2 linked regions of the Cupriavidus necator N-1 genome follow. The protein of the gene in region 1 interacts with the protein of each later gene in a pairwise test. Links are inferred from orthologs where the notes say so. Each region holds a gene or a part of one and is shown on either strand. Other genes may lie near its edges.

Evidence for each region.
Region 2: the proteins of leuS (region 1) and ligA interact in binary tests that used the Escherichia coli proteins (3 or more experiments, as listed by UniProt). The link is inferred for Cupriavidus necator N-1 from one-to-one orthologs.

Annotation. Positions count from the first base shown.
Region 1 is NC_015726.1:3,218,937-3,229,786, reverse strand. What follows is about bases 4,963-8,167. They hold leuS (leucine--tRNA ligase), read left to right. Parts: upstream 4,963-5,345; coding sequence 5,346-7,967; downstream 7,968-8,167. Other genes in these bases: CNE_RS15105 (LPS-assembly lipoprotein LptE), read left to right, coding at 8,002-8,167; dapB (4-hydroxy-tetrahydrodipicolinate reductase), read left to right, coding at 4,963-5,163. Also shown: gap (type I glyceraldehyde-3-phosphate dehydrogenase), read left to right, coding at 1-894; CNE_RS15135 (flavin reductase family protein), read right to left, coding at 964-1,575; CNE_RS15130 (LysR family transcriptional regulator), read left to right, coding at 1,872-2,867; fur (ferric iron uptake transcriptional regulator), read right to left, coding at 2,963-3,394; CNE_RS15120 (outer membrane protein assembly factor BamE), read left to right, coding at 3,640-4,254; more of dapB, read left to right, coding at 4,366-4,962; more of CNE_RS15105, read left to right, coding at 8,168-8,517; holA (DNA polymerase III subunit delta), read left to right, coding at 8,525-9,583; CNE_RS15095 (glutamate-5-semialdehyde dehydrogenase), read left to right, coding at 9,672-10,850.
Region 2 is NC_015726.1:2,060,223-2,070,812, reverse strand. Bases 3,630-6,574 are described here. They hold ligA (NAD-dependent DNA ligase LigA), read left to right. Parts: upstream 3,630-4,009; coding sequence 4,010-6,139; downstream 6,140-6,574. Other genes in these bases: def (peptide deformylase), read left to right, coding at 6,154-6,574; CNE_RS09720 (cell division protein ZipA C-terminal FtsZ-binding domain-containing protein), read left to right, coding at 3,630-3,997. Outside these bases: chromosome segregation protein SMC, read left to right, coding at 1-2,663; more of CNE_RS09720, read left to right, coding at 2,660-3,629; more of def, read left to right, coding at 6,575-6,687; CNE_RS09705 (pseudouridine synthase), read right to left, coding at 6,790-8,631; CNE_RS09700 ([protein-PII] uridylyltransferase), read right to left, coding at 8,654-10,590. UniProt on the Escherichia coli protein: DNA ligase that catalyzes the formation of phosphodiester linkages between 5'-phosphoryl and 3'-hydroxyl groups in double-stranded DNA using NAD as a coenzyme and as the energy source for the reaction.

The sequences.
Region 1 (10,850 bases):
CTGCTGGAGCCCGACTACCTGGCGTACATGCTGAAGTACGACTCGGTGCACGGCCGCTTCGACGGCGAAGTGTCGGTCGACGGCAACACCCTGGTCGTCAACGGCAAGAAGATCCGCCTGACCGCGGTCAAGGATCCGGCCGAGCTGAAGTGGGGCGAGATCGGCGCCGACGTGGTGGTCGAGTCGACCGGCATCTTCCTGACCAAGGAAGGCGCGCAGAAGCACCTCGACGCGGGTGCCAAGAAGGTGATCATGTCGGCCCCGTCCAAGGACGACACCCCGATGTTCGTGTACGGCGTGAACCACGAGTCGTACAAGGGCGAGGCGATCATCTCCAACGCCAGCTGCACCACCAACTGCCTGGCACCGGTGGCCAAGGTGCTGAACGACAAGTGGGGCATCAAGCGCGGCCTGATGACCACCGTGCACGCTGCCACCGCCACCCAGAAGACCGTTGACGGCCCGTCCAACAAGGACTGGCGCGGCGGCCGCGGCATCCTGGAGAACATCATCCCGTCGTCGACCGGCGCTGCCAAGGCCGTGGGCGTGGTGATTCCGCAGCTGAACAAGAAGCTGACCGGCATGTCGTTCCGCGTGCCGACCTCGGACGTGTCCGTGGTTGACCTGACCGTCGAGCTGGAAAAGTCGGCGACGTACGAAGAAATCTGCGCCGAGATGAAGGCCCAGAGCCAGGGCGCGCTCAAGGGCGTGCTGGGCTACACCGAAGACAAGGTCGTCGCCACCGACTTCCGCGGCGATGCCCGCACCTCGATCTTCGACGCTGAAGCCGGCATCGCGCTGGACGGCACCTTCATCAAGGTCGTGAGCTGGTACGACAACGAGTGGGGCTACTCGAACAAGGTGCTGGAAATGGTCCGCGTCGCGGCCAAGTAATCCGGCAGCTACCGCAGTCAAGAAAAACGCGCCTTCGGGCGCGTTTTTCATTTTCCGGCGCAGTGATGTTCAGGCAGCCGGGCGGGGGGCCAGCGGGCGCGCGTCGACTGCGTCGCCGTCCACCAGGAAATGGCCGCCAGCCACATGGTGGATGGTGCGCAGCGCATCATGGCCGTCGAAATGCCAGCGCCCGTTGCTGAACACGCGCGCGTCGGCGTGCGCGGCCACGACTTCGCCAAGGAACAGGTCGTAGGTCTGCTGCGTGGCCGGTTCCGGCAGCAGCCGGCATTCCAGCCAGGCCGCGCAGCCGTCCAGCAGCGGCGCGCCGACCACCGTGCCGGCAAAGGTGCCCAGGCCGTAGGCGTCGAACTTGTCGGTGCCTTCCTGCTCCATCAGCGCTAGGCCGGAGCTGGAGCCCAGCGCCTCGGTCAGGTCGACCTGGCTGACGGTCGGGACCTGCAGCACGAACTCGCCGCTGTCTTCCAGCAGGCGCCGGGTCCAGGTGCTCTTGTCCAGCACCACTGCCACCTTGGGCGGGGAAAAGTCCAGCGGCATGGCCCAGGCGGCGGCCATGATATTGCGCTTGCCGGCGGCGGCGGCGCTGACCAGCACGGTGGGGCCGTGGTTCAGCAAGCGGTAGGCTTTCGGGAGTGGTACGGGGAGGCGGAAATGTTCAGGCATGATGGCCGGGATCGAGCCGTCGGAAAAGAATGATAAAAATGGAAGCGGCGGACCCACTATACGCCGATGCACTGATGGATGCTGCAGCGCGGGAAATGTCCACAAATGCGGTCATTAGTGGAAAAAACGCGCAATTTTTCAGAATTATGTCGTAGACGGCCATTTTAGAAATGCCGAATTTGCTTTCCGAGCTTGTTTTTTCCTCTTACACTATTAAGACGCCGTTGAAATCTGATGTGCAGCCAGTGCAAGTGGTGGGGCCATCTAGCTAAGAATAATCTGACCGAGGCCTGATCATGGTGAACGTAGACACGAAGCTTTTAGTGATCTTCACCGAACTACTGAGCAAGCGAAACGCCACTTATGTCGCGGAAAAGATGCATATGACCGCTCCGGCCGTATCGCACTCGCTGGGCAGGCTGCGTGAAATCTTTGACGATCCCCTCTTCATCCGCGTCCCGCACGGCCTGACGCCAACGCCGCGTGCGCTGGAACTGGGCCCGAAGATCCGCGACATGCTGGACTTGTGGTCGTCGATCAACGAGGGTGATGCCGACAATTTCGATCCGGCCATTGCCACCGGCACGCTGAGCATCGGCTTTGCCGCCGAGCTGGGCGACACGGTATTCAACCGTTTTGTGCTGCGCATCAAGCAGCTGGCGCCGGACCTGCATATCAAGCTGGTCGAATCCCATTCGTGGGAAACGGACGTCGCCTCGATGCGCGCCAACGAGCTTGACTTGGCCTTTTCCCCGTTCCCGACCCGCCACCCGGAAATCGTCGAGGAGATGGTGACGTCGCTGAACCTGTGGGTTTGCGCGCGCAAGAGCCATCCGGTGCTCAAGAACCACTGCTCGCTGGAGCAATACCTGGATTGCGGCCATATCTTCATGGCGCATTCCGGCGGCGCCGGCCGCCCGGCGCCGTCGCTGATCCCGCTCGACTACGCGCTGCAGCAGCGCGGGCTCAAGCGCAATGCGACGCTGACGGTACATTCATGGCGTGCCCAGGCCGAACTGGCCTCGCAGACCGACATGATCTTCACCGTCAATGCGCTGACCAAGGACATGGCCTGCGAGACCTATGGCCTGAAGGCGTTCCCGCTGCCGGCGGAACTGAACACCACGCTCGGCCTGAACATGTTCTGGCACCGCAGCCGCAACACCCATCCGATGCTGGTGTGGGCGCGCAGCCTGTTCCGCCAGGTGGTGGGCGAGTTCGTCGGCCTGCCGCCGGCACGCCCGGCACGGGTGGTGACCGAACAGGACCTGCAAGACCTGCAGGCGCCCTGAGCAGCAGCATCCTGCGGCGAGCAGCCCAAACAAAAAACCGGCGCCAGGCGCCGGTTTTTTGTTGCCGTCTGCGCTCCGCTGGGGAGCGTGCAGGCTTATCGTTTGGGTCTGTGGGGACAGTCTGTTTTGGTGCAATTGCCGTACAGCGACAGTGCATGTTCCTGCAGCGTAAAGCCGCGCTCGCGCGCGATGCTTTGCTGGCGGTGCTCGATTTCAGAGTCGAAGAACTCCTCGACGCGGCCGCAGTCGAGGCACACCAGGTGATCATGGTGCTTGCCTTCGTTGAGTTCGAAAATCGCCTTGCCGGATTCAAAGTTGTTGCGCGAGAGCAGGCCTGCCTGCTCGAACTGGGTCAGCACGCGGTAGACGGTTGCCAGGCCGATATCCATATGCTCGTTCAGCAGGATACGGTAGACGTCTTCCGCGCTCAGGTGCCGCTGTTCACTGGTCTGAAAAATTTCAAGAATCTTCAGCCTGGGCACGGTCGCCTTCAGGCCGATGTTCTTGAGGTCCGCCGGACTCGGCATGTGGGTGACTCCCTAGAGTACAATGACTGAATAGTTGAATCATAAGGGTTTTGGCAGCAAAAGTCGCTCGCGGTAGTGATGTCCCAAGTCGGCATCACGCGCCCGGCACAGTTGCCGTCCCATGTGGTTGTCGCGGCAGGCGCAACAGGCGTGTGTGGTGCAATCGGCGCATTTTGCGCCGTTTTTGTGCCCGCCTTGCGGTACCTTGCCGCGGTACTTTTCTTTCCCTCCCGGAAGCGAGATACATGCGTTCTATCCGTTCGTCCGCCATGCGCCCGACGCTGGTTGTCTCCCTGCTGGCCGCGGCCCTGCTGGCCGGCGCCTGCTCAGCCTACGATTCCACCTCGCGCAAGGTAGCCAACGCCATTACGCCGTACCGGATCAACATCGTGCAGGGCAATTTCGTCTCGCGCGAGGCCGTGTCGCAACTGCGCGAAGGCATGACGCGCGACCAGGTCAAGTTCCTGCTCGGCACGCCGCTGCTGAATGACGTGTTCCACGCCGACCGCTGGGACTACGTGTTCTCGTTCCGCCGCGGCAATACCCCGGTGGTGCAGCAGCGCCGCTATACGGTGTATTTTGAAGGCGACCGGCTGGTCAAATTCAGCGGCGATGAACTGCCGTCCGAGTATGAGCTGATTGCCGAGATCGACGGCATGAAAAAGGCGTTGAAGGACCAGACGCCGGGCAAGATCTCCACTGGCGCGCCAGCCACCGCGGCCGCACCGGCCGAACCGCAGACCACGGTGGAGAACTTTGTGCCGCGGCAGGCACAGCAGCCGGAAGCGGCACCCGCCGCTGCGGCATCGCCGGCCCAGGCCACCGCGCCGGCCGAGGCCCCCAAGCCGGCCGCCAACTGATCCGCCACACGGCGCGCCGGCGGCGGCGCGCCCTCAGTTTTCCGGGCCGGCCAAGCATGGCCGGCTCGATCACTTTCCGCGCATTGCGCATATTCCGCTGAGCCAGACACCATGAACATCGCCATTGCAGGCGCATCGGGCCGCATGGGCCGCATGCTGATCGAACACGTGCTGAACACCGAGGGCGTGAGCCTGGCGGGCGCGCTCGACGTGCCGGGCTCGCCGGCGCTGGGCCAGGACGCCGGCCTGCTGCTGGGCCGCCAGACCGGCGTGGCGATCAGCGCCGATGTGGAAGCGGTGCTGGCCGGCGCGGACTGCCTGATCGACTTCACCCGCCCCGAAGGCACGCTGGCCCACGTGGCCGCGGCTAAGAAACTGGGCGTGAAGATGGTGATCGGCACCACCGGCTTCGACGAGGCCGGCAAGGCCGCGCTGGCCGAGGCCGCCAGGTCGATCGGCATCGTCTTTGCCGCCAACTTCAGCGTCGGCGTCAACGCCACCTTCAAGCTGCTGGAAGTGGCCGCCAGGCTGCTGTCGACCGGCTATGACATCGAAGTGATCGAGGCGCACCACCGCTTCAAGGTCGACGCCCCCTCGGGCACCGCGCTGAAGATGGGTGAAGTGATTGCCGATGCGCTTGGCCGTGACCTCAAGACCTGCGCCGTCTATGCCCGCGAAGGCCACACCGGCGAGCGCGACCCCAACTCGATCGGTTTTGCCACCGTGCGCGGCGGCGATATCGTCGGCGACCACACCGTGATGTTCGCCGGCATCGGCGAGCGCATTGAGATCAGCCACAAGTCGTCCAGCCGCCAGTCGTATGCCGACGGTGCCGTGCGCGCCGCCCGTTTCCTGGCCGACAAGCCCAACGGCCTGTTCGACATGCAGGACGTGCTGGGCCTGAAGTAAGGCGCGGCGGGGCGCGCAGGGCCGAAACTGGCCTGCCGCCACGGTTATAATCGTCTTCTTTCGCATTGCACGCCCGGCGGGCGCCGCGCAAGCGGCGCGCCCGCTGCTCTCATTCCAACGATTCCCCCGGATGCCGGCAGGCCAGTTGCCGCGCAAACGTTGTCCTGACTGCTGTCCCGACCATGCAAGACAAATACCTTCCTTCCGCCGTTGAACAAGCCGCCCAGCAGCACTGGCAAGCCATCGACGCCTATCGCGTGTCGGAGCATGCGGCCGGGGCCGACGGCAAGGAAAAGCCCAAGTTCTACGCCTGCTCGATGCTGCCGTATCCGTCGGGCAAGCTGCACATGGGCCACGTGCGCAACTACACCATCAACGACGTGATGGCGCGCTACCTGCGCATGAACGGCAACAACGTGCTGATGCCGATGGGCTGGGACGCCTTCGGCATGCCGGCCGAGAACGCCGCGCTGAACAACGGCGTGGCGCCGGCGGCCTGGACCTACGACAACATCGCTTACATGAAGAAGCAGATGCAGTCGATGGGCCTGGCGATCGACTGGTCGCGCGAAGTCGCCACCTGCAGCCCGGACTACTACCGCTGGAACCAGTGGCTGTTCCTGAAGATGCTGGAAAAGGGCATCGCCTACCGCAAGACCGGCACCGTCAACTGGGACCCGGTCGACCAGACCGTGCTGGCCAACGAGCAGGTCATCGACGGCCGCGGCTGGCGTTCGGGCGCGGTGGTGGAAAAGCGCGAGATCCCGATGTACTACCTGCGCATCACCGAGTATGCGGAGGAACTGCTGGGCGACCTGGACCAGCTGGGCTGGCCCGAGCGCGTCAAGGTGATGCAGCAGAACTGGATCGGCAAGAGCGTGGGCGTGCGCTTTGCGTTTCCGCACGACATCCCGGGCGAGGACGGCAAGCCGATCAATGACGGCAAGCTGTACGTGTTCACCACGCGCGCCGACACCATCATGGGCGTGACCTTCTGCGCGGTCGCCGCCGAGCACCCGCTGGCCACGCACGCCGCACTGAACAACCCCGAACTGGCTGCCTTCATCGACGAATGCAAGCACGGCTCGGTCATGGAAGCCGACATGGCGACCATGGAGAAGAAGGGCATGCCGACCGGCCTGCAGGTGGTGCACCCGCTGACCGGCGAGAAGGTCGACGTGTGGGTCGGCAACTACGTGCTGATGAGCTATGGCGACGGCGCCGTGATGGGCGTGCCCGCGCACGATGAGCGCGACTTCGCCTTCGCGCTCAAGTACAAGCTGCCGATCAAGCAAGTCATCGACGTGAAGGGCCAGCCTTACTCGACCGAAGCCTGGCAGGAATGGTACGGCGACAAGGAAAACGGCACCTGCATCCACAGCGGCAAGTATGACGGCCTCGGCTACCAGGCCGCGGTCGAAGCCATTGCCGCCGACCTGGGCGCCAAGGGCATCGGCGAGAAGAAAGTGACCTGGCGCCTGCGCGACTGGGGCATCTCGCGCCAGCGCTACTGGGGCACGCCGATCCCTCTGATCCACTGCGACAGCTGCGGCGTGGTGCCGGTCCCTGAGAAAGACCTGCCGGTGGTGCTGCCCGAAGACCTGGTGCCGGACGGCACCGGCAACCCGCTGGCCAAGGATGCACGCTTCCTGCAGTGCACCTGCCCGTCGTGCGGCAAGCCGGCGCGCCGCGAGACCGACACGATGGATACCTTCATCGACTCGTGCTGGTACTACATGCGCTATACCTGCCCGGACGCGGCCACCATGGTCGATGCGCGCAACGATTACTGGATGCCGATGGACCAGTACATCGGCGGCATCGAGCACGCGATCCTGCACCTGCTGTACGCACGCTTCTGGACCAAGGTCATGCGCGACCTGGGCCTGGTCAAGTTCGACGAGCCCTTCACCAACCTGCTGACGCAGGGCATGGTGCTCAACGAGACCTACTACCGCGAAGACGCCTCGGGCAAGAAGCACTGGTACAACCCGGCCGAGGTCGACCTGCGCACCGACGAGCGCGGCCGCCCGGTGGGCGCCACGCTGATCGCCGACGGCCAGCCGGTGGTGATCGGCGGCGTCGAGAAGATGTCGAAGTCCAAGAACAACGGCATCGACCCGCAGGCGCTGATCGACCAGTACGGCGCCGACACCGCGCGCCTCTTTGTGATGTTCGCCGCGCCGCCGGAGCAGCAGCTGGAATGGAGCGGCTCGGGCGTGGAGGGCGCCTCGCGCTTCCTGCGCCGCGTGTGGAACTACGGCTATGCCAATGCCGCGGCCATCCGCGACGGCGCCGGCGGCACGCCGACTGCCGATGACGCCGAGCTGCGCCGCGAGATCCACGGCGTGCTCAAGCAGGCCAACTACGACTACCAGCGCATCCAGTACAACACCGTGGTGTCCGCCACGATGAAGATGCTGAACGCGCTGGACGACGCCAAGACCGCTTCGCCGGCCGCGCGCCGCGAGTGCTTCGGCATCCTGCTGCGCGTGCTGTACCCGGTGGTGCCGCACGTCACCCACGGCCTGTGGGACCAGCTGGGCTACGCCGCCGAAGCCGGCGACCTGCTCGACGCCCCGTGGCCGCAGGTCGATGAAGCCGCGCTGGTGCGCAGCGAGATCGAACTGGTGCTGCAGATCAACGGCAAGGTGCGCGGCAGCATCACCGTGCCCGCCGACGCCGACCGCGCCGCCATCGAGGCAACCGCCGCCGCCAGCGAGACCGTGGCCAAGTTCGCCGAGGGCAAGGCGCCGAAGAAGATCGTGGTGGTGCCCGGCCGCCTGGTCAACGTGGTGTTGTAAGCTGGTCTCGGAACCTGACAAGGAATCGCCAAGAATGAAGCGACTGAACATGGGGCGCCGCAAGGTGCTCGCGGCAATGCTGGCAGTGCCGGCAACAGGCCTGCTGGCCGGCTGCGGCTTCCACATGCGCGGCAACTCGGATTTCGCCTTCAAGCGGCTCTATATCGGGATTCCGGCCAATTCGCTGATGGGCGCGGACCTGCGCCGCGCCATCCACGGCGGCTCCGACACCCAGGTGGTGGTCGACCAGAAGGAGGCCGACGCGCTGCTGGACGTGCTGCAGGACACCCGCACCAAGTCGATCTTGTCGATCACCACCACCGGCGTGGTGCGCGAATACCGCCTGACACAGCGCTTCACCTTCCGCCTGCGCGACGCCGCCGGCAAGGAACTGATCCCGCCGTCGCAGCTGGTGCTGACGCGCGACCTGACCTACAACGAAGCCAACACGCTGGCCAAGGACTACGAAGAGCAGCAGCTGTACCGCGACATGCAACGCGATATCGTGCAGCAGCTGATGCGCCGGCTGGCCGCCGTCAAGGCCATCTGATCACGGCATGCAGCTCAAGCTCGACGGGCTCGACGCACACCTGCGGCAGGCGAAGGCCAAGGGCCTGGCGCCGCTGTACGTGGTGCACGGCGACGAACACCTGCTGGTGCTGGAGGCCGTCGACCGCCTGCGCGCCGCGGCGCGCGAAGCCGGCTTCTCCGAGCGCGACGTGCTGGTGGCCGAGCGCGGCTTCCACTGGGGCCAGCTGGTCGAGGCGCAGCAGTCGATGTCGCTATTCGGCGACCGCAAGATCGTTGAACTCCGCATCCCGTCGGGCAAGCCCGGCAAGGACGGCGGCGAGGCGCTGCGCGCCGTGGCCGCCCAGCCGTCGCCCGACGTGGTGCTGCTGGTGACGCTGCCGCGGCTGGATTTTGCCGCGTCCAAGTCGGCCTGGTTCCAGGCGCTGGAAGGCGCCGGCGTGTCGATCAAGGTCGACTCCGTGGACCGCACCCGGCTGCCGGCCTGGGTCGGCGAGCGGCTATCGCTGCAGCAGCAGCGCGTCGAGGGCGGCGAGCCTGGCCGGCGTTCGCTGCAGTTTATCGCCGACAAGGTCGAGGGCAACCTGCTGGCGGCGCACCAGGAAATCCAGAAGCTGGGGCTGTTGTACCCGCCCGGCGAACTCACCTTCGACCAGGTGCACGATGCGGTACTGAACGTGGCCCGCTACGACGTCTTCAAGCTGTCTGAATCGATGCTTTCTGGCGACGTGCCGCGGCTGGTGCGCATGCTCGAAGGGCTGCGCGGCGAGGGCGAGGCCACAGTGCTGGTGCTGTGGGCGCTGACCGAGGAAATTCGCGTATTATCCAAGGTCCGGCAAGGGCTGGCGGCCGGCAAGCCGGCGGGCGTGCTGATGCGCGAGCTGCGCGTCTGGGGCCCGCGCGAGCGGCTGGTGCCGCAGGCCGCGCAGCGCCTGGCGCAGCCAAGGCTGGACGCGGCGCTGGCGCTGGCGGCGCGGCTGGACCGCCAGGTCAAGGGCCTGTCGGACCTGCCGCCACCGGGCGGCAGCCCGCTGCCGGCGGAACCATGGGACGGGCTGCAGCAGCTTGCCCTGATGATCGCGCGCTGAACGCGCAACTCCACAGGTTTGCTTCCCCCGCCGCGTGCGGCGGGGGGACGGAAAACACACTGACGGCCACCACCCCAGGGCCACTGACATGAACGAGCTCGACCTCAACCAATACATGGACCGCGTCGGCCGCCAGGCCCGCGCCGCGTCGCGCGCCATGGCGCGTGCCTCCACGGCCGACAAGAACCGCGCGCTGCTGACCATCGCCGCTGCCATCCGCCGCGATGCCGACAAGCTCAAGGCGGTCAACGCGCGTGACGTTGAACGCGCCCGCGCCAACGGCCAGGACGCCGCCTTTATCGATCGCCTGACGCTGTCGGACAAGGCCATCGCCACCATGGCCGCGGGCCTGGAGCAGATCGCCGCCCTGGCCGACCCGATCGGCGAGATCTCGAACATGAAGTTCCGCCCGACCGGCATCCAGGTCGGCCAGATGCGCGTGCCGCTGGGCGTGATCGGCATCATCTACGAGTCGCGCCCGAACGTGACCATCGACGCCGCGGCGCTGTGCCTGAAGTCGGGCAACGCCACCATCCTGCGCGGCGGTTCCGAAGCAATCGAATCCAACACCGCGCTGGCGGCGCTGGTGGCCGAGGGCCTGTCCGCGGCCGGGCTGCCGTCCGAGGCGGTGCAGGTGATCGAGACTACTGACCGCGCTGCCGTGGGCCGGCTGATCACGATGACCGAATACGTCGACGTGATCGTGCCGCGCGGCGGCAAGAGCCTGATCGCGCGGCTGATGGAAGAAGCGCGCGTGCCGATGATCAAGCACCTGGACGGCATCTGCCACGTCTATATCGACGCCGCTGCCGACCTGGACAAGGCCGTGCGCGTCTGCGACAACGCCAAGACGCAGCGCTATGCGCCGTGCAACACCATGGAGACGCTGCTGGTGTCGCAGGACATCGCCGCCGCCGCGCTGCCGCCGCTGTGCCGCATCTACCAGGAGAAGGGCGTCGAACTGCGCGTGTGCCCGGCCACCCGCGCCACGCTGGAAGCGGCGGGCTTCACCGGCCTGGTCGATGCCGCGGAGGAAGACTGGCGCCTGGAATACCTGGCCCCGATCCTCGCCATCAAGACCGTGGCCGGACTGGACGAGGCCGTCGCCCATATCAACGAATACGGCTCGCACCATACCGATTCGATCATCACCGAGAACTACTCGGCGGGCATGCGCTTTATCCGCGAGGTCGATTCGGCCAGCGTGATGATCAATGCCTCGACGCGCTTTGCCGATGGCTTCGAGTACGGCCTGGGCGCGGAAATC
Region 2 (10,590 bases), 1.2 Mb from region 1 along the record:
GCATGCACGCCGCGCAGGGCGCGCTGTATGAGGCCAATGCCGAAGTCAGCAAGCTCGAAGCCGAGATCCGCTACGTGGTGGAATCGCGCAATCGCGTGCAGGCCCAGATCGCCGCGCTGACCGGGCAGCGCGAGCAGTGGCAGGGCAAGGCCGAACAGGCCACCGACGAGCTGGCGCAGGCCGAAGAAAACCTGGCCGTGGCCGAAGGCCGCACGGTCGAGGCGCAGGAAGCTGTCGCCCACAAGAACGACGAACTGCCGACGCTGGAAGCGCAATGGCGCGACGCGCAGCAGCTGCTCAACGAGCAGCGCGCCGGCATCATGCAGGCCGAGCAGGCCCTGAAGCTCGAAGCCGCGCAGCAGCGCAGCGCCGACCAGATGTTGCAGCAACTGGAACAGCGCCGCGAACGCCTGTCGGCGGAAGAAAAGGGCCTGGACCGCCCCGACGAGACCCGCCTGGAGCAGGCCCGCGCCGAGCTGGCCGAGCAGGAAGCGCTGGTCGAGGAAGCCCAGGCCGTGCTGGCCGACGCGGAAGAGAGCGTGCCGCGCCTGGACGAGTCGCGCCGCGCCGCGCAGGCGTGCGTGCACAGCGAAGCCTCCGCCATTGCCACGCTGGAGGCGCGCCTGTCGGCGCTGCGCCAGCTGCAGGAGAACGTGCAGACCGACGGCAAGGTGCAGCCGTGGCTGGCCAAGCATGAGCTGGCCGAGCTGCCGCGCCTGTGGAAGAAGGTCCATATCGAGCCGGGCTGGGAAAACGCGCTCGAATCCGTGCTGCGCGAGAAGCTGGCCGCGCTGGAAGTGTCGAACCTGGACTGGGTCAAGGCCTTCCTGTCCGACGCGCCGCCGGCCAAGCTGGCGTTTTACTCGCCGCCGGCCGCCGCCCGCCCGCTGGAAACGCCTGTCGGCCTGCGCCCGCTGATGTCGCTGGTGCAGATCACCGAGCCGGGCATCCGCGCCGTGATGCAGGACTGGCTGGCCGATATCTATGTCGCCACCGACATGGCGCAGGCGCTGGCTGCGCGCAACACGCTGCCTGACGGTGCGTCGTTCGTCGTGGCCGAGGGCCACCTGGTGGGCCGCAACGCCATCCAGATCTACGCCGCCGATTCCGAGCAGGCCGGCATGCTGGCGCGCGAGCAGGAAATCGAAAACCTGCAGAAGCAGGCGCGCGCGCAGCTGCTGCTGTCCGACGAAGCCAAGACCCAGGCGGTGCGTGCCGAAGCGGCCTACACCCAGGCCAGCCAGGGGCTGGGCGATGCCCGCGCGCGCGCCGAGCAGGCCACCCGCCGCGTGCACGCGTTGCAGATGGACGTGCTCAAGCTGTCTCAGGCGATGGAGCGCTATTCCGCCCGCAGCGGCCAGATCCGCGAGGAACTGGACGAGATCCACGCACAGATCGAAGAGCAGCGCGCCATCCGCGCCGAATCCGAAGCCAGCTTCGAGCAGCACGACGCCGCGCTGGCAGAGATGCAGGCCACCCACGAAGACCAGCAGATGGCCTTCGAGGCGCTGGACAGCAAGCTCTCGGGCGCGCGCCACCAGCTGCGCGACTTCGAGCGCGCCGCGCAGGAAGCCCTCTTTGCCGAGCGCAACCTGGCGAGCCGCATCGACGAGCTGCGCCGCAATATCCAGGTGGCCGCCGACCAGGCCGAACGCATTGCCGAATCCCTGGAAAACGCCCGCGCCGAGCTTGAGACCATCAACGAGCAGACCGCCCATACCGGCCTGCAGGAAGCGCTGGAGCGCCGCGCCGAGAAGGAAGAAAAGCTCACCATCGCGCGCACCGAACTCGATGCGCTGTCGGCACAGCTGCGCCAGCACGACGAGCAGCGCCTGGCCGCCGAGCGCAGCCTGCAGCCGCTGCGCGACCGCATTACCGAGTTGCAGCTCAAGGAACAGGCCGCGCGCCTGAACCAGGAGCAGTTCAGCGAGCAGCTGACCGCGGCCGAGGTGGACGAGGCCGCGCTGGCCGACAAGCTGACCGGCGACCTGAAGCCGTCGTACCTGCAGGGCGAAGTCACGCGCATCAACAACGCCATCAACGCGCTCGGCCCGGTCAACATGGCCGCGCTCGACGAGCTGGCCGCGGCGCGCGAGCGCAAGACCTTTCTCGATGCGCAGTCGGCCGACCTGAACGACGCCATCAACACGCTGGAAGACGCGATCGCCAAGATCGACCAGGAAACCCGCGCGCTGTTGCAGGGCACCTTCGACCAGGTCAACCATCATTTCGGCGAGCTGTTCCCGTCGCTGTTCGGTGGCGGCCAGGCGCGCCTGATCATGACCGGCGAGGAGATCCTCGACGCCGGCGTGCAGGTGATGGCGCAGCCCCCGGGCAAGAAGAACTCGACCATCCACCTGCTGTCGGGCGGCGAGAAGGCGCTGACCGCGATCGCGCTGGTGTTTGCCATGTTCCAGCTCAACCCGGCACCGTTCTGCCTGCTGGACGAGGTGGACGCGCCGCTGGACGACGCCAACACCGAACGCTACGCCAATATGGTGGCGCGCATGTCGGACAAGACTCAATTCGTTTTCATCTCACATAACAAGATTGCCATGGAAATGGCTCATCAACTCATTGGCGTGACCATGCAGGAGCAGGGCGTTTCGCGTATCGTGGCCGTGGATATGGACGCGGCGGTTTCGATGGCGGAGGCAGCATGAAACTGAACATGGACCTGCAGACCGCACTGATCGTCGCGGGCCTGGTTTTCGTGGTACTGGTGTTCGGCTACAACCAGTGGCAGATCCGCAAGGCGCGCCGCCCGCGCGAGCTCAGCCCCGAAGACGACCTGCCGCCGATGCGCGAGCCGGTGGTCGGCCAGAGCACCGCGCCGGAAACCGCCGCGCGCCTGCACGAAGCCGCTGCCGAGCAGGCACCGCGGCGTGAGCCGACGCTTTCCCCGGCGCCGGCCACGGCCGGTGCCGCGGTGGCGACGGGCAACAACCACGCGGCTGCGGCGGCTGCGGCCGCAGCAAGCACCGCGGACGCCGACGATGTCGTCGCCGAGGAAGTGTCCGTCGCGGCCGCCGCGACGCATGCCGAGACCACCGAGGACGAGGCCGAAGCCGAGGCCACTCCGGCCCCGGTACCCGCGCCGGCTCCGGCTCCGGCTCCGGCTCCGGCTCCGGCTCCGCTTGCCGCCGTGCCCGATGGCCAGCCCACGCCGGCCCTGATCGATCCGCTGATCGACTGCATCGTGCCCCTGCACCTGGAGCGCAAGGCCTCCGGTGACCGCATCCTGCCCCTGACCGGCCGGCTGCGCCGCGCCGGCACCAAGCAGGTCCATATCGAGGGCCTGCGCACCGAAGCCAATGCATGGGAGCCGGTCACCGCCGGCCACCAGTACGAAGACCTGCAGGTCGGCGTGCAGCTGGCCAACCGCGGCGGCCCGCTCAACGCGCTGGAGTTCTCGGAATTCATCACCGCGGTAGAGTCGCTGGCCGAGTCGCTCGATGCCTCGGCCGACCTGCCGGACATGAGCGAGACCGTCGCCAATGCGCGCGAGCTGGATGGCTTTGCCGCCGGCTGCGACGTGCAGCTGGGCGTCAACGTGATTTCGGATGGCGCGCCGTGGTCGGCGGCGTACGTGCAGAACGTGGCCACGCAGGACGGGCTGGTGCTGTCGCGCGACGGCACCCGCTTTATCCGCTACCAGGCCAACGCCGAAGGCGTGCAGCGTCCGCTGTTCACGCTGCAGTTCGGCGACACCAACTTCCTGCGCGACGACCTGACCGTCAAGGCCGGCCGCCAGATCACGCTGCTGCTCGACGTGCCGGTGGCCGACCAGGCCGCCAAGCCGTTCAAGACCGTGTGCGAGTACGGCCACACGCTGGCCCAGCGCATGGGCGCGCAACTGGTCGACGACAATATGCGGCCGCTGACCGAGGCCTCGTTCGTCGCGATCTTCAGCCAGCTTGAAACGCTGTACAACAAGCTGGAAGCGCGCGGCATGCCGGCCGGTTCGTTGGTGGCGCAGCGCCTGTTCAGCATCTAGCCGGAGCCTGCCATGACCGCAACACACCGCGGCGCGCAGGCAGATGCCTCCGCGCCCGCCGGCCCCTTGCCGGCCGAAGCTGCCGCCAAGCGCGTGGCCTGGCTGCGCGACGAGCTGGATCGCCACAACTACCAGTACTACGTGCTGGACGCGCCGACCATTCCCGACGCCGAGTACGACGCGCTGTTCAGCGAGTTGCAGGCGCTGGAGCTTGAGCATCCCGAACTGCAGACGCCGGACTCGCCCACCCAGCGCGTGGGCGGCGAGCCGCTGTCGGCCTTCGACTCGGTGCGCCACCGCGTGCCGATGCTGTCGCTCAACAACGGCTTCGCCGACGACGACGTGCTGAACTTCGACCGCCGCTGCGCGCAGGGCCTGGGCCGCACCGCGCCCGCCGCCGGCGAGCAGGACCTGTTCAGCGCGGCCGACGCGGTCGAGTACGCCTGCGAGCTGAAGTTCGACGGCCTGGCCATGTCGCTGCGCTATGAGGACGGCCGCCTGGTGCAGGCCGCCACCCGCGGCGACGGAGAGACCGGCGAAGATGTCACGGTCAACGTGCGCACCATAAAGGCGATTCCGCTGAAGCTGCGCGGCCAGGCTCCCGCCGTGCTTGAAGTGCGGGGCGAAGTCTTCATGTACCGCGGCGACTTCGACAAGCTCAACGAACGCCAGGCCGAGGCCGGCGAGAAGACCTTCGTCAACCCGCGCAACGCCGCCGCGGGCAGCCTGCGCCAGCTCGATCCGCGCATCACCGCCAAGCGGCCGCTGTCGTTCTTCGCCTACGGCCTGGGCGAGCTGCAGGGCGTGGACCGTCCGCCCACCCACAGCGTGATGCTCGACGGCTTTGCCGCGCTGGGCCTGCCGGTGTGCAAGGACCGCGCGGTGGTGAAGGGCGCGCAGGGCCTGCTGGATTTCTACCGCGATATCGGCCAGCGCCGCGACGTGCTGCCGTATGACATCGACGGTGTGGTCTACAAGGTCAACGCACTGGCCGAGCAGGAGCGCCTGGGCTTTGTCTCGCGCGCGCCGCGCTTTGCGCTGGCGCACAAGTTCCCGGCGCAGGAGATGACCACCATCGTCGAGGACATCGAAGTGCAGGTCGGCCGCACCGGCGCAATCACGCCGGTGGCGCGGCTCAAGCCGGTGTTTGTCGGCGGAGTCACGGTGACCAACGCCACGCTGCACAACGAGGACGAGATCCGCCGCAAGGACGTGCATATCGGCGACACCGTGATCGTGCGCCGCGCCGGCGACGTGATCCCGGAAGTGGTCGGCGTGGTGACCGAGCGCCGCCCGGCTGACGCGCGCGCCTTCGTGATGCCGACCGCCTGTCCGGTGTGCGGCTCGCATATCGAGAAGCTCGAGGACGAAGCCATCGCGCGCTGCACCGGCGGCCTGATCTGCGCAGCGCAGCGCAAGCAGGCGCTGCTGCATTTCGCGCAGCGGCGCGCCATGGATATCGAAGGTCTGGGCGACAAACTGGTCGAGCAACTGGTCGACCAGGGCATCGTGCGCACGCCGGCGGATCTGTTCAAGCTGGGCGTGGCCAAGCTGGCCGCGCTGGAGCGCATGGCCGACAAGTCGGCGGCCAATCTGGTGGTGGCGATCGACGCGTCGCGCGAGACCACCATGAACCGCTTTATCTTCGCGCTGGGCATCCGTCATGTGGGCGAAGCCACCGCCAAGGACCTGGCCCGGCACTTCGGCAAGCTCGATGCGCTGATGGCAGCCGACGAAGCGGCTCTGCTGGAAGTGAACGACGTCGGCCCGGTGGTGGCGCAGTCGATCGCGCACTTCTTTGCCGAGCCGCACAACGTCGAGGTCATCGAACAACTGCGCGCCGCAGGCGTACACTGGGCGGAAAGCGAGCCGGTGGCCAAGGCCCCGGCGCCGCTGTCGGGCAAGACCTTCGTGCTGACCGGCACGCTGCCCACCATGTCGCGCGAGGACGCCAAGGAACTGCTGGAAGCCGCCGGCGCCAAGGTGGCGGGTTCGGTATCGAAGAAGACCGACTACGTGGTCGCGGGCGCCGAGGCAGGCAGCAAGCTCGACAAGGCCGAGGCGCTGGGCGTGCCGGTGCTGGACGAGGCCGGCATGCTGGCGCTGCTGGCAGAGGCCGGCGCCGCGCCGGCACAGGAATAACCGGGGAAACAACCATGATCCGCGAGATTCTCAAGATGGGCGATCCGCGCCTGCTGCAGGTGGCGCGGCCGGTGGAGCGCTTCAATACGCCGGAGCTGCGTACGCTGATCGAAGACATGTTCGACACCATGGACCACGCCAACGGCGCCGGCCTTGCCGCGCCGCAGATCGGCGTGGACCTGCAGGTGGTGATCTTCGGCTTCGACCGCAACCCGCGTTACCCGGACGCGCCCACCGTGCCCAAGACCGTGCTGATCAACCCGGTGCTGGAAATGGAGTCCGACGAGATGGAGGACGGCTGGGAAGGCTGCCTGTCTGTCCCCGGCCTGCGCGGCGTGGTGCCGCGCCATCTGCGGCTGAAGTACAGCGGCTACGACCTGATGGGTAACCGCATCGAGCGCGTGGCTGAAGGCTTCCATGCGCGGGTGGTGCAGCATGAGTGCGACCACTTGCAGGGGATCCTGTATCCGATGCGGATCAAGGATTTCAGGCAGTTTGGGTTTACAGAGGTGTTGTTTCCGGATCTGCCGCCGAATAGCGACGATTGACGAGCTGTGCCGCGCGGTATCGAACCCGCGCAAGGCGCAAAAAAACCGGTCCTTGGGGACTGTCCTTGGGGACCGGTTTTTTTGGGTCGGCAAATTCTGGAATCAGAACTTCTCAAACTGCCCCAGGAACCGCCATTTACCCGGCGGCAGATCCCCCAGCACCACGCGTCCCATGCGCACGCGCTTGAGGCCCACCACTTGCAGCCCAACCTGCTCGCACATCCGACGGATCTGGCGCTTGCGGCCTTCGCGCAGCACGAAGCGCAGCTGCTCCTCGTTCTGCCAGCTCACCTTGGCTGGCTTGAGCGGCACGCCATCCAGCGACAGCCCGTGGCGCAGCAGCTCGAGATCATCGGCCGGGAATTCCGCGCTGATATTGCGCTCGACCACGCCCTGCGGCGAGTGCCACACCACACGCACCAGGTATTCCTTCTCGACGGTCGAATCCTCGCCGATCAGCGCGCGCGCGACGCGGCCGTCCTGCGTCAGCACCAGCAGACCGGTTGAGTCGATATCGAGGCGGCCCGCCGGGGCCAGGCTCTTGCGTTGCCACGGGGCGAAGCGCTTGCGCGTGGGGTCGCCTTCCCACTGGTTCTCGGGGGTGAACAGCACCGCGGCCGGCTCGTAGCCGTCTTCGGCCTGGCCGGAGACGTAGCCCACCGGCTTGTTCAGCAGCACCGTGACGCGCTCGCCTTGTTCGGAGCGCGCTTCCTGCATGATCTCGATCTCGGCGTCGGGGCGGATGCGGCTGCCCAGTGCGGTCACGGGCTTGCCGTCTACCAGCACCCAGCCGTGCGGGATCCATTCGTCGGCTTCGCGGCGCGAGCACAGGCCCAGTTCGGACATGCGCTTGGACAGGCGCACCAGGCCGTCGTCGTGGCTGGACTCGGCGCGGGCGGGCTTTTCCTGGCGCGCGGCCGGTGCCTGCTGGCGTGCCGGGCCGGCGGTGCGGATGCGGTCGGCGGCGTCGCTGAAGCGGCGTGCCGGCGCGGTGCCTTCACGGCGGCGCTCGCCCGACGGCGCGGGGCGCGGGCGCTGGTCGTCATCGCCATAACGGCGCGGGCGCGAGTCGGTGCCTTCGAAGCGGCGGGGACGGTTCTCGTCATCGCCATAACGGCGCGGGCGCGAATCGGTGCCTTCGAAGCGGCGAGGGCGGCTCTCGTCATCGCCAACGCGGCGCGGATGCGATTCGGCGCCTTCGAAACGGCGGGGACGGTTGTTGTCCTCGCCAGCACGGCGCGGCGGACGCGAATCACCGCCCTCGAAACGGCGCGGTCGTGCCTCGCCGCGATCGTCGCCAGTGCGGCGCGGGCGGTTGTCGTCGTCGCCAAAACGGCGCGGCGGGCGCGCTTCGCCGCCTTCGAAACGGCGCGGACGTGCCTCGCCGCGATCGTCGCCCGTGCGGCGCGGGCGGTTGTCGTCGTCGCCAAAGCGGCGCGGCGGGCGCGCTTCACCGCCTTCGAAGCGGCGTGGACGTGCCTCACCCCGATCATCGCCCGTGCGGCGCGGGCGGTTGTCGTCGTCGCCGAAGCGCCGCGGCGGGCGCGCTTCGCTGCCTTCGAAACGGCGCGGACGTGCCTCACCCCGGTCGTCGCCATAACGGCGGGGGCGGCTTTCGTCATCGCCGAAGCGGCGCGGACGCGCCTCGCCACCTTCCGGGCGGCGCGGGCGTGCCTGGCGTTCGCCGTCAGCAGGACGCGGCGCGCGGGGTTTGCGCGGCTGGGCTGCGCCGGCCTGCGGTTCGCCCTGGGCCGGACGGCCGCCGGTCTTGCCACGGGCGCGCTCCTGGGCGCGCTTGATGCCTTCGGAGACGGCTTGCACGCGCTTGCGGTTCAGGTCGGACACCCGCACGGGGCGGGTGCCGGTCTTGCGCGCGGCCGTGCCGGTGTCGCTGGCGGCCTTGATACCTAGCGTCTTGCGCTTCGGCGAATTGCTGTCGGTCATATGTTGATGCTGCCCGCCCGCCTCAGATGGCGAGGGCGGCGAGCAAGTCCTGTTCAAGCTGAATCTGCAATCGGTTGTCGGCAGCCAGGCGGCTGCCGTCGACCAGGAACACGTCTTCGACGCGTTCGCCCAGGGTGTTGATGCGTGCCGTGTGGACGGATACGCGATGCCGTGCCAGTACGCGGGCGATGGCGTACAGCAGGCCGGTGCGGTCGTTGGCGGACAGCGACAGCAGGTAATACTGGCCACGCTCGTCCGGGCGCAGGTCCACGCGCGGCTTGATCGGGAAGCTGCGCGACTGGCGCGACAGCCGCCCCTGCGTGGGTTCGGGCAGTGCGCCTTGCAGGCGCAGCCGCTCGCACAGTTCGTGCTCGACCAGCGCGATGATGTCGCGGTAGTTGCCGCCGTCGCCGGCCATGCCGGGGTCGGTGACCTGGAACGTGTCCAGCGCGTAGCCGTGGCGCGTGGTGTGGATCTTGGCGTCCTGGATCGAGAACGCCTTGCGCTCGAAGTAGCCGCAGATGCGCGCGAACAGGTCGGGCTGGTCCTTGACGTAGACCGCCACCTGCAGGCCTTCGCCGGCGGGGGAGACGCGTGCCTTGACCACCGGCGTGGGGCTGTCCACCTTGTTGTACAGGTGGCGCGTGAGCCAGGCGATATCGTGCGAATCGTGGCGCAGGAAGAAGGCCACGTCGAGCTGCGCCCACAGAGACTTGCCCAGCGCCGGGTCGAAGGCCTTCAGGCGCAGTTCGGAGATAGTGTCCTCCTTGCGCTGCGACCACAGTGAATGCGAATCCACGCGCGCGCCGCCCAGCACGCGCAGCGTGATGTGGTACAGGTCTTCCAGCAGCTTGCCCTTCCACGCGTTCCATACCTTGGGGCTGGTGCCGCGGATGTCGGCCACGGTCAGCAGGTAGAGCGCGGTCAGGTAGCGTTCGCTGCCGACCACGCGGGCAAAGGCGTGGATCACGTCGGGATCGGTCAGGTCCTGCTTCTGCGCCACGTGGCTCATGGTCAGGTGGTGCTCGACCAGCCAGCAGATCAGGTCGGCGTCTTCGCGCGCAATGCCGTGCTGCTTGCAGAAGCGGCGCGCATCCACGGTGCCAAGCTTTGAGTGGTCGCCGCCGCGGCCCTTGGCGATGTCGTGGAACAGCGCTGCCACGCACAGCACCCACGGCTTGTCGAAGCTGGCCATCAGCTGGCTGCAGAACGGAAACTCGTGGGTGTGCTCGACAATGGCGAAGCGGCGCATGTTGCGCACCACCATCAGGATGTGCTGGTCCACGGTATAGACGTGGAACAGGTCGTGCTGCATCTGGCCGACGATGCGGCGGAAGTTGATCAGGTAGCGGCCCAGTACGCTGGTCTGGTTCATCAGGCGCAGCGCGTGGGTGATGCCCTGCGGCTCCTGCATGATGGCCAGGAACAGGCGGCGGTTTTCCGGATCGTTGCGCCAGCCCGCGTTCATCACGGTGCGCGCGTTGTACAGCCCGCGCAGCGTGCGCGGCGACAGGCCCTTCACGCCGGGCGTGCGCTGGTACAGCAGGAAAGTTTCCAGGATCGCGTGCGGGTCGCGTTCATAGACGTCGTCGCTGGTGATCTCCAGCATGCCCTGGCGCTCGACAAACCGTTCGTTGAGCACGCGCGTCACCTGAGACTCGCTCGGGAACAGCATCGCCTCGATGTTCAGCAGCAGCACGCTGTTGAGCTGCGTGACCGCCTTGGCCGCCCAGTAGTAGCGGCGCATCAGCTGTTCGCTGGCGCGCTTGTTGGTGGTCTGGCGATAGCCGAAGGACTCCGCCAGCGCGGTCTGCAGGTCGAATACCAGCACGTCCTGGCGCCGGCCAGCCACCAGGTGCAGGCGCGCGCGGATGGTCTTGAGCAGGCGCTCGTTGCGCGCCAGCTCCTGCGCTTCGCGCTGCGTCAGCAGGCCGCGCTCGAACAGTTCTTTCCAGCTGT